Regions from separate parts of the Lysinibacillus sp. NPDC056220 genome, predicted to be linked through region 2. Evidence: predicted binding sites of a transcription regulator. Region 2 holds the regulator's gene; each other region holds the start of a gene.

Region 1 (3,287 bases), on a different contig from region 2:
AAGTTGTATCCATACAATGTAGAATTGCTAGTTCGTAAGAAAATGCGATTGAAAAAAAATAACGTATATATTTGCCGTGTAAGAGAAGGAGCACGCGAGCTGTTAATTGATTTAGAAATCATCTCAGACGACTTTCAATTTAATCATACGATCTCAAGAAAGCTCATTAAAAAAAATGGCCAAAAAAGAGCCTATTTAAGAGGCGCATTTTTAGCAGGAGGCTCTGTCAATAACCCAGAAACATCCGCCTACCATTTAGAAATTTATTCTTTATATAAAGAACATGGCGAGGCATTGATGGATTTAATGAATGAATTTGAACTCAATGCCAAAACAATCGAACGCAAAAAAGGCTTTGTTACTTATTTAAAGGAAGCAGAAAAAATTTCTGATTTTCTCAATATTGTGGGTGCCCATCAGGCAATGATGAAATTTGAGGATGTTCGGATATTACGAGACATGCGCAATAGTGTCAATCGTATTGTGAACTGTGAAACGGCCAATCTAAATAAAACAATTGGAGCAGCATTACGACAGGTAGAGAATATTCGATTTATTGAAAATTCAATTGGTCTTGATCAACTACCCGAAAAGCTTCGTGAAATTGCACGATTACGAGTAGAGTATCAAGATGTTACGTTAAAAGAGCTTGGCGAAATGGTATCCAGTGGCACTGTCAGCAAATCAGGTGTCAACCATCGTTTAAGAAAAATCGATGAAATAGCAGATGCATTAAGACGCGGTGAAAAAATAGGTGGTTAAGTTTTCATACTTTTCAGGTATGAATGTCATGCGTAATCGCTTATTGTTCTTTTGCTAGTAAGTAAGGTAAGATAAAACTAATAGATGAACGGTAGTGAAGGGGAGTTTTGAGAATGATCGAGAGAAGAGTCCAGGTTAAATTAAAATTAGGACTACAAGCAAGACAAGCGGCACTATTTGTGCAGGAAGCAAATCGTTTCAGTGCGGATATCTTTCTAGAAAAAGATGAAAAAAAAGTTAATGCCAAGTCGATAATGGGTGTCATGAGCTTAGCAGTTGCTAAAGGTACGGAGGTAACTTTAAGTAGTGAAGGCAATGATGCTGAGCAAGCGGTTACAGCATTAGCAACAATTATTGAAAATGAAGATTAACTAACAAGTAAAAAAGCCTCACAGAGGAAATTCTGTGAGGTTTTTTATTACTATTTATTATCAGTACTACGGTGCATAATGTGATCAATTAAACCATACTCTTTTGCACGTTCAGCTGTCATGAAGTTATCACGATCTGTGTCTCTTGCAATAACTTCAAGTGGTTGACCAGTACGTTCAGATAAAATGCCGTTTAATTTTTCACGTAAGAATAAAATACGTTTAGCAGCAATTTCAATTTCTGTCGCCTGGCCTTGTGCCCCACCTAGTGGTTGGTGAATCATTACTTCGGCATTTGGTAATGCAAAGCGTTTACCAGGTTCACCCGCAGCAAGTAGGAATGCACCCATTGATGCAGCCATACCGATACAAATCGTTTGAACTTTTGGCTTAATAATTTGCATTGTGTCATAAATGGCCATACCAGCCGTAATTGATCCACCTGGTGAATTAATGTAAAGAGAAATGTCTTTGTCTGGATCTTCTGCTTGTAGGAAAAGTAATTGTGCGACAATTGAATTAGCCACATTGTCGTCAATAGCACTTCCTAAAAGGATAATGCGGTCTTTAAGTAGACGTGAGTAAATGTCATATGCACGTTCACCACGGCTTGTTTGTTCAATAACTGTAGGAATTAAATTCATGTTAAATCCTCCTTCAAAAAACTAAATTCGATTACCTTTGCTGAAATCTCATTGTTATTTCAGCTGTAACCTTATCATACACATTATAGTCAGGGAAGGTCAAATATTAACCCTGCTAAAGTGAAATTAATTAAATAAAAAAAAATAAATTCTTTTTGTATTATATGGTTGAAATATATGTGATACGTTTGTATAATAGGTAAGGTTATAAGATTGAAAGTACAGAACACTATTTTGCAGGTATGCTCCAAAATGAGGATTATCTACATCATGCTTTTCGTAAGCCTAGGGTGAGTACTTTTTTTTTGTTTTTTTTGCCCTCGTGGTGTAATGGATAACACGTAAGATTCCGGTTCTTGCACTGGGGGTTCGATTCCCTCCGAGGGCGCCATTTTACTGAATATAGATATACTGTAATAGCTCAATCTCCTAATAAGTAGTTTAGCAGCCTGCTTAGTGGAGATAGAGAGGAAAAGTAATGGGAATACTGTCCTAGTTGGCATTATTCCCCTATTTATGCCTTTCAAACCTTCAAAAAAGCAACAACTCCAAATTATTTTTTAGTGAACATACTGACCGTGAAGGCTAGTAATAGCCGAAAAAAAGAATCCTTTCTGAGGGGATTCTTTTTTTTTTGTTTAAATTTATCGAAATTTAGCATTTTTTCAATTGTATATATATTAATTTTAGGTTCATATTCTTGTTATTAATGCATTTTTTTTCTATTTAAATGATTTCTTTATTAATGAATATGAAAAAATATTTAGTTTTATGCGAAAAGTTGTTGTACAAATACTATAATATTAATATAATTGACCTAATAGTCTAATATTTCCGAATTGCGAAAAATAATACGCAGAATGGAAAATTATCGAAATAGGGGGAAATGCAATGAAAAAAACAGCTTGGATGTTACTTATGATACTAGCAGCGCTAACTTTAGCACTTGCAGGATGTGGGACAAAGGATACTGCCTCTTCGGGTAGTACACCTTCAGAAGGTGGAGATGGCAAGAAAGTTTATAAAGTAGGTACAGAAGCGACTTTTGCACCGTTTGAATCTGTTGACGATAAAGGGAAAATTGTGGGGATTGATGTCGATATTTTAAAAGCAATTGCTGATGAAATGGATTTCGAAGTAGAGTGGAATAATATTGGTTGGGAACCCGTTTTCCAAACAATTAAAAATGGTGAAACACATATTGGTGCTTCAGGGATTACCATTACAGATGAGCGCAAAGAATCATTTGATTTTACTGAGCCATACTATGAGTCTCAATTATTAATTGTTGTGAAAGAAGATTCAAAGATTAAATCATTAGATGAATTAAAAGATAAAAAGGTGTCCGTACAAATTAATGCTACTGGTCATATGGCAGCTAAAAAGCTACAGGGTGAAGCAAGTACAAATATCATGGCTTTTGAAAGTCAGCCAATCGCAATTCAAGAGATGTTAAATGGTAATGTTGACGCAGCTATTGGAGACAATGCAGTAGTATACGAATATATTA
Region 2 (3,287 bases):
CAGCTTTTCTTCATAACCTTGAATAAAATGAAGGACGAGTACACAACTAGCTGCATCGAATGTGGTGGCTGGTAGCTGTGTATCCAGCAATGTCCCACGGTAGAATGACAGATCATTGGGTAACGATTGGAGACGCTCCCTTGCTATATCGAGCATAGATTCTGACGGATCAACACCCGTAAATGACCAATGCGGTCTTCCATCTGCTAGCTGTAATATTTCATTGCCACTGCCTGCACCAACAATCAACATATCAGCTTGCTCCTGTAATGTAGAACGATAAAAAGTTTGTATTAAACGAAGCATTGCATCATAGCTTGGTAGAGTACGGCGAATCCCCTTTTCATATTCATTTGCTAATGTGTGGTTAAATTCCATTTCTCATCACGACCTTTCAAAAAAATTTTAAAAAACTCACTTTAAATTGAAACTATTACGGGTATAGTTCCGTAAATAGTAGTACATAAAACGATAGACAACGCATAAAGAAAGGGTTGATATATATGGAGAGTAAATGGTCTAAAGTAATCATACACGCAAGTTCGTTTTTTGCGCCATGGTTAGTTCCCATAATCTTCTTTTTAATTAGTACGGATGAGGAAGTGAAGGCAATTTCTATCCAAGCAATACTTTTCCAACTTGTCATGGCGGTTTTACTTGCTGTCTCTGGAGTCTTAAGCTTTTTCATCATTGGCATTCCATTTTTAATCGTTTTCGGTATTATGCTATTAGTAGTACCAATTATCGGTATCGTCAAAGCATTAACTGATGAGCCTTGGCGTTATCCAATTGTAGGTCGTTGGGTATAATTTTTATAGACGCAAGTATATGCTAGTTGCATATGCTTGCGTTTTTTCTATGGATAAAAAGGGTACATTAGGTGTAGGAAGCAAATAAGTGTGCTCGATAGCCATTAATTAATAAGTGCTATTTTCTACGCTTGAATATACTTTTTAAGGCATTTCATTTTTCTCTGGGCGAAATCATTGCAATTATTTTCAAGCGTTTTGTATAATATACTCAAAGAAAGTCAAAGATAGTCAAAGTCAGTGAAGCAAGCGAGGTGTATTCCTAAAATGCGTAATATATCAGACATCATAGAAGGTTACTTAAAGCAAGTACTTGAATTAGGTGGGGAAGGGCATATTGAAATAAAACGTAGTGAAATTGCAGATAAATTTCAATGTGTTCCGTCACAAATAAATTATGTCATTAATACAAGATTTACTGCCGAGCGAGGTTACCTTGTAGAGAGCAAGCGTGGTGGTGGTGGATACATTCGAATTTTACGTGTCCGCGCGAATTCACAGATTGATTTAATTGACGATGTTCTCCGGCATATTGAAGGTGGAGCATCGCAAACGATGGCAGAAGATTTAGTGTATCGACTCATCGACGAGCAGGTAATTTCAAAGCGAGAAGCGAAGTTAATGTTAGCAGCAATTGATCGCTCAACAATCGACTTACATCTTCCTTTAAGAGATATAATTCGAGCAAAAATATTGCGGGCGATGCTGACAACTATAAAATACGAGCAGCAGAAATAGTGAGGTGATGGAAATGATATGTGAACATTGTAAACAACGTAATGCGACAGTTACTGTAACACAAGTTCAAAATGGGCAAAAGGTGGAGCACCATTATTGTGACGTCTGCGCCTCACAGTTCCATCCATTTCATGCAGAGTTTAAACAAGAGCCAGTTTCTATACAACAGTTATTATCTAACTGGTTTGGCTCACCTACATGGCAAAAGGTGGGGGAAAAACAACAAACACAGCCACAACAGCAAACGTGTCCACAATGTGAATTTACGTATAAGCAATTTTTGAAAGAAGGTAAGTTTGGTTGCCCAAGCTGTTATGACACTTTTAGCGAACATTTACCTAAGCTCTTTAATCGGATACAGGCTGGTCCCCAACATATTGGTAAAATGCCAGGTGCCCATAGCAATGTGTATGTCATTAAAAAGCAAATTGAGGAAATCCGTAAACGCATGAAGTTCGCTGTAGATGAAGAACAATTCGAAGAGGCAGCAAAGCTTCGTGATGAAGTCAAAGAGCTTGAGAAGCAGCTACAATTTGAAGGTGGTGATGTGTCATGATGATTGAATCGTTTTTAGAGCGTGCTACACCTACTTGGATGCGTATTGAAGACGATTATTCTGACATTGTCATTAGTACACGTATTCGCCTTGCTCGAAATTTAGATGGATATCGTTTTCCATTATCGTTTTCAGAGAACGAGGCTTTACAGGTGGAACAGGCAGTTACACATGCAGTAAGCGATAGTCCAACGCTTCAAAATGATTATGCTTATTTTTCTATCAATGATTTAACACCTTTACAACGTCAAATTCTTGTAGAAAAGCATTTGATTAGTCCGCAGCTTGCAAAAAAAGAGCAGGTGGGCTCTGTGCTTCTGTCACAAGATGAATCGGTGAGTATTATGGTGAATGAAGAGGATCACTTGCGCATTCAATGTATGACCGCGAGTTTTCAGCTTCAAAATGCCTATGAACAAGCGAATAAGATTGACCGTATTCTAGAGAAGGTCTTACCTTATGCATTTCGAGATACCTTTGGCTATTTAACAAGCTGTCCTACGAATATTGGTACTGGGCTTCGGGCATCTGTGATGATGCATCTACCTGCTCTTACGTTAACCGGACAGATGAATCAAATTATAAATGCGATGACACGCTTAGGCATGACGGTAAGAGGTATATATGGTGAAGGAAGCGAAAATTTAGGGAACGTTTATCAAGTGTCTAACCAAATTACACTTGGAAAGACAGAAGAAGATATTTTAGCAGATATACAAAGTGTTGCTGAAAAAATTATACAAAAGGAACGGCATGCGAGAGGCAGGCTGATGGAAAAAGCTGAGCTTGCTTTAGAAGATCGAGTTTATCGAGCTTTAGGTACCCTTACTTATGCAAGAATTTTAACAAGTGAGGAAGCGGCTACCTGTCTTTCGAATGTTCGTTTAGGAGTCGACCTACAGTTGATTGACGGTATACTCGCAACAACTTTAAATGAGTGCGTCGTCAGTATGCAACCAGGTTTTTTACAGCATTATGCAGGTGAGGCATTACCGCCTGCTGAACGTGATCGTGTACGAGCAGAAATGCTTCGTGAGGCATTAATTCAAACACACACGAATAAGCCTAATAATGGGGAAAAAGGAGAGGATTTATATGATGTTTAATCGTTTTACACAACGCGCGCAAAAAGTATTACAGCTTGCTCAGGAAGAGGCTATTCGTTGGAAGCACGAATCCATTGG
Region 3 (3,287 bases), on a different contig from region 2:
CGTCAACTTAGGTTTAGTATATGATGTAGATTTAGATGATGAAGGTGTAGCAACGGTTACAATGACGTTAACATCGATGGGCTGTCCACTTGGCCCAGTGATTGTGGATCAAGTGAATACAGCATTAAACGAGCTTCCAGAAGTGAAAAGTACAAATGTAAATATTGTATGGAATCCACCTTGGTCAAAAGACAAAATGTCACGCTATGCCAAAATGGCATTGGGTGTACGCTAATAGTGTCTATTAAAAATCCCTGCTTATTTTTAATAAGCAGGGATTTAGCATGTAACGAATTAATCGATACGGCATACTTGTAATGGACAATTTTCGCAGGCAATCTCATTTTTTAAAAATTGTAAATCATGAATAGTAATAAAGCCTTTGTCAAAAGTCAAAATGTCATGTTTTTTTAAATCATTCAACATGCGATTAATCATTTCACGACTAGTCGCACACAAATTTGCAATTTCCGTATTTGTTAGTTGAAACTCAATAAAAATGGAACCATCCTCTAAAAGCTTACCATACGTATTAGATAGACGAATGAGCGTTGAAAACAAGGCACCCTTTTTTCCGTTTAACACTAAATCACGCAAACGACTCTGATGCTTTAAATTTTCTGTTTGTAGCCACTTCATATATTCCACCATAATCGTAGGCTGTTCTTCCAGTAAATGTTCTAATGACTGCCGACTTAAAACATATAGCGTAGCAGATTCTAAAACTTTTGCAGTCATGGAATTATAGACAAGGTTACAAAATAATGAACCCTCTCCAATGATACTATCAGGACCACATATTCGAATCGTCAATTCCTTCCCAGTTTCGGTTTCTTGACTAATCGATACAACACCCGACTTAATATAGTAAATTTCCTTTGACCGTTCACCTTCTAGAAAAATTTTATTCCCTTTATTTACTTTGATAAAAACACCATGCTTTTGAAAAAGGTCCATAATTTTTTCTAACATATTATCCTTTGAAACCATATCTCCAACACATCGCTTTCTTTTTGTAATAAATGGCGATTATTACAAAAGGACAGTGGATTTTTCGATACTTAAACATAGAAACATACCATTATTATAACGTAAATGTTTATTTATAAGTGTAAAAATTTAGTGCTATTTCTTTGCATAAGAATTGTCGAGTGATGTAAAATAAAGTTAGTCAAATAAGGTCAAACTTTTAAAAAGAACCAGAATGGGTATAAAGATTATGCGAAATAGTAAAGTAAAGGAGTGCTAATTATGCAATTTCAACAAACTGATAATCAAAAGCCATTAGAGCAATTTGGACGTAACTTAATAGAAGAAGTTAAAAATGGCAAAATGGACCCCGTTATTGGGCGCGATGAGGAAATTCGAAATGTCATTCGTATATTAACGCGTAAAACAAAAAATAATCCTGTATTAATTGGTGAGCCAGGAGTTGGTAAAACAGCGATTGCAGAAGGTTTGGCTCAACGTATTGTGAAGGGTGATGTACCAGAGGGCTTGAAAGAGTGCGTGCTATACGAGCTGGATATGAGTGCTTTAATAGCAGGTGCAAGCTACCGTGGCCAATTCGAAGAGCGTTTAAAAGGCGTATTAAAAGAAGTTAAAGATTCAGAAGGGCAAATCATTTTATTTATTGATGAAATTCATACAATTGTAGGCGCAGGCAAAACGGATGGTGCTATGGATGCAGGAAATATGTTAAAGCCCATGCTTGCTCGAGGCGAATTACACTGTATCGGTGCGACTACATTAGATGAATATCGTCTGTATATTGAAAAAGACCCTGCCTTAGAACGCCGGTTCCAACAAGTTCTTGTACGTGAGCCTTCTATTGAGGATACTGTGTCTATTTTACGAGGCTTAAAAGAACGCTTTGAATTACATCATGCAGTACGTATTCATGACCGCGCGATTGTGGCTGCAGCAGAGCTCTCCAATCGTTATATTACAGAGCGATTTTTACCAGATAAAGCGATTGATTTAATTGATGAGGCATGTGCAATGATTCGTACTGAAATTGATTCAATGCCACAGGAACTAGATGCAGTGACTCGTCGTATTATGCAACTAGAGATTGAAGAACAAGCGTTACGGAAGGAAAAGGACGAAGCAAGTAAAAAACGTCTTGAGCAATTACGAGAAGAATTGACAAAGTTGAAAGAGTCTTCTGAGGGGATGAGGCAGCAATGGGAAGCAGAAAAGGAAAAACTACATGAAATTCAGAAAAAACGGGAGACATTAGATAAATACCGTCGTGATTTAGAGGAGGCGGAAAGTAAATATGATTTAAATAAAGCTGCTGAATTACGTCATGGTAAAATTCCAACACTTGAAAAAGACATTCAGGAACTCGAAAAAGAATTAGAAAGCGGCGCAGAGTCTCGTATTTTACGTGAAGAAGTGACAGCTGACGAAATCGCCGCAATTGTTTCTCGCTGGACGGGTATTCCTGTGACAAAACTAGTGGAGGGCGAGCGAGAAAAACTATTGCGTTTAAAGGAAACCTTACATGAACGTGTAGTTGGTCAAGATACAGCTGTTCAATTAGTAACAGAGGCTGTATGGCGTGCTCGTGCAGGCATTAAAGATCCGCATCGTCCAATTGGTAGTTTTTTATTCTTAGGTCCAACAGGTGTTGGTAAAACAGAGCTTGCTAAGGCCCTAGCTGCTCAATTATTTGATTCAGAAGATCATTTCATTCGAATTGATATGAGCGAATATATGGAGAAGCATAGCGTGTCTCGATTAGTTGGAGCTCCTCCGGGTTATATTGGTTATGAAGAAGGAGGTCAACTCACAGAGGCTGTGCGTCGTAACCCTTATTCTGTTGTTTTACTAGATGAAATTGAAAAAGCACATCCCGATGTGGCTAATATTTTATTGCAAATTTTAGACGACGGCCGAATTACAGATAGTCAAGGACGTATGGTCAATTTTACAAATACAGTAGTGATTCTAACATCGAATATCGGCTCTAGTTATTTAATGGAGGCAAAAGATGACGATCCAGCTGTTGAAGACTTGGTTATGGCTGCTCTCAGACAGCATTTTAAACCAGAGTTATTAAACCGTATGGATGACATTATCTTGTTCCATGCGTTATCAAATAAACATTTTACAGCTATTGCTTGGAAGTATGTGGAGCAGTTAAGGAAACGAGTGGCAGAACAAGAAATTACATTAGCTATTGACCAAGAAGTTATCGATTGGGTTGTCCAACAAGGAGCAGATGCCCAATTTGGTGCAAGACCACTAAAGCGCTTCGTACAAAGACATATCGAAACAGC

Evidence for each region. Region 2 encodes CtsR, which represses protease genes until heat stress. Its sites were predicted from a motif close to ATGGTCAATAAAGGTCAAACA; they were not measured.
Region 1: clpP (ATP-dependent Clp endopeptidase proteolytic subunit ClpP) is a predicted target of CtsR. The motif match lies at 1,863-1,883, and genes of this name have one in related genera.
Region 3: ACOZBY_RS03820 (ATP-dependent Clp protease ATP-binding subunit) is a predicted target of CtsR. The motif match lies at 1,168-1,188, and genes of this name have one in related genera.

Annotation. Positions count from the first base shown of each region.
Region 1 covers NZ_JBMOXD010000007.1:111,658-114,944, reverse strand. The annotation lists gene whiA (DNA-binding protein WhiA) at 1-762, shown strand, start outside; gene ACOZBY_RS18630 (HPr family phosphocarrier protein) at 876-1,133, shown strand; gene clpP (ATP-dependent Clp endopeptidase proteolytic subunit ClpP) at 1,184-1,777, opposite strand; tRNA gene ACOZBY_RS18620 (tRNA-Arg) at 2,094-2,168, shown strand; gene ACOZBY_RS18615 (basic amino acid ABC transporter substrate-binding protein) at 2,669-3,287, shown strand, end outside.
Region 2 covers NZ_JBMOXD010000005.1:62,570-65,856, reverse strand. The annotation lists gene ACOZBY_RS16425 (class I SAM-dependent methyltransferase) at 1-378, opposite strand, end outside; gene ACOZBY_RS16420 (DUF4870 domain-containing protein) at 504-809, shown strand; gene ACOZBY_RS16415 (CtsR family transcriptional regulator) at 1,077-1,547, shown strand; gene ACOZBY_RS16410 (UvrB/UvrC motif-containing protein) at 1,561-2,103, shown strand; gene ACOZBY_RS16405 (protein arginine kinase) at 2,100-3,209, shown strand; gene ACOZBY_RS16400 (ATP-dependent Clp protease ATP-binding subunit) at 3,199-3,287, shown strand, end outside.
Region 3 covers NZ_JBMOXD010000001.1:791,338-794,624, reverse strand. The annotation lists gene ACOZBY_RS03830 (metal-sulfur cluster assembly factor) at 1-235, shown strand, start outside; gene ACOZBY_RS03825 (Crp/Fnr family transcriptional regulator) at 295-990, opposite strand; gene ACOZBY_RS03820 (ATP-dependent Clp protease ATP-binding subunit) at 1,252-3,287, shown strand, end outside.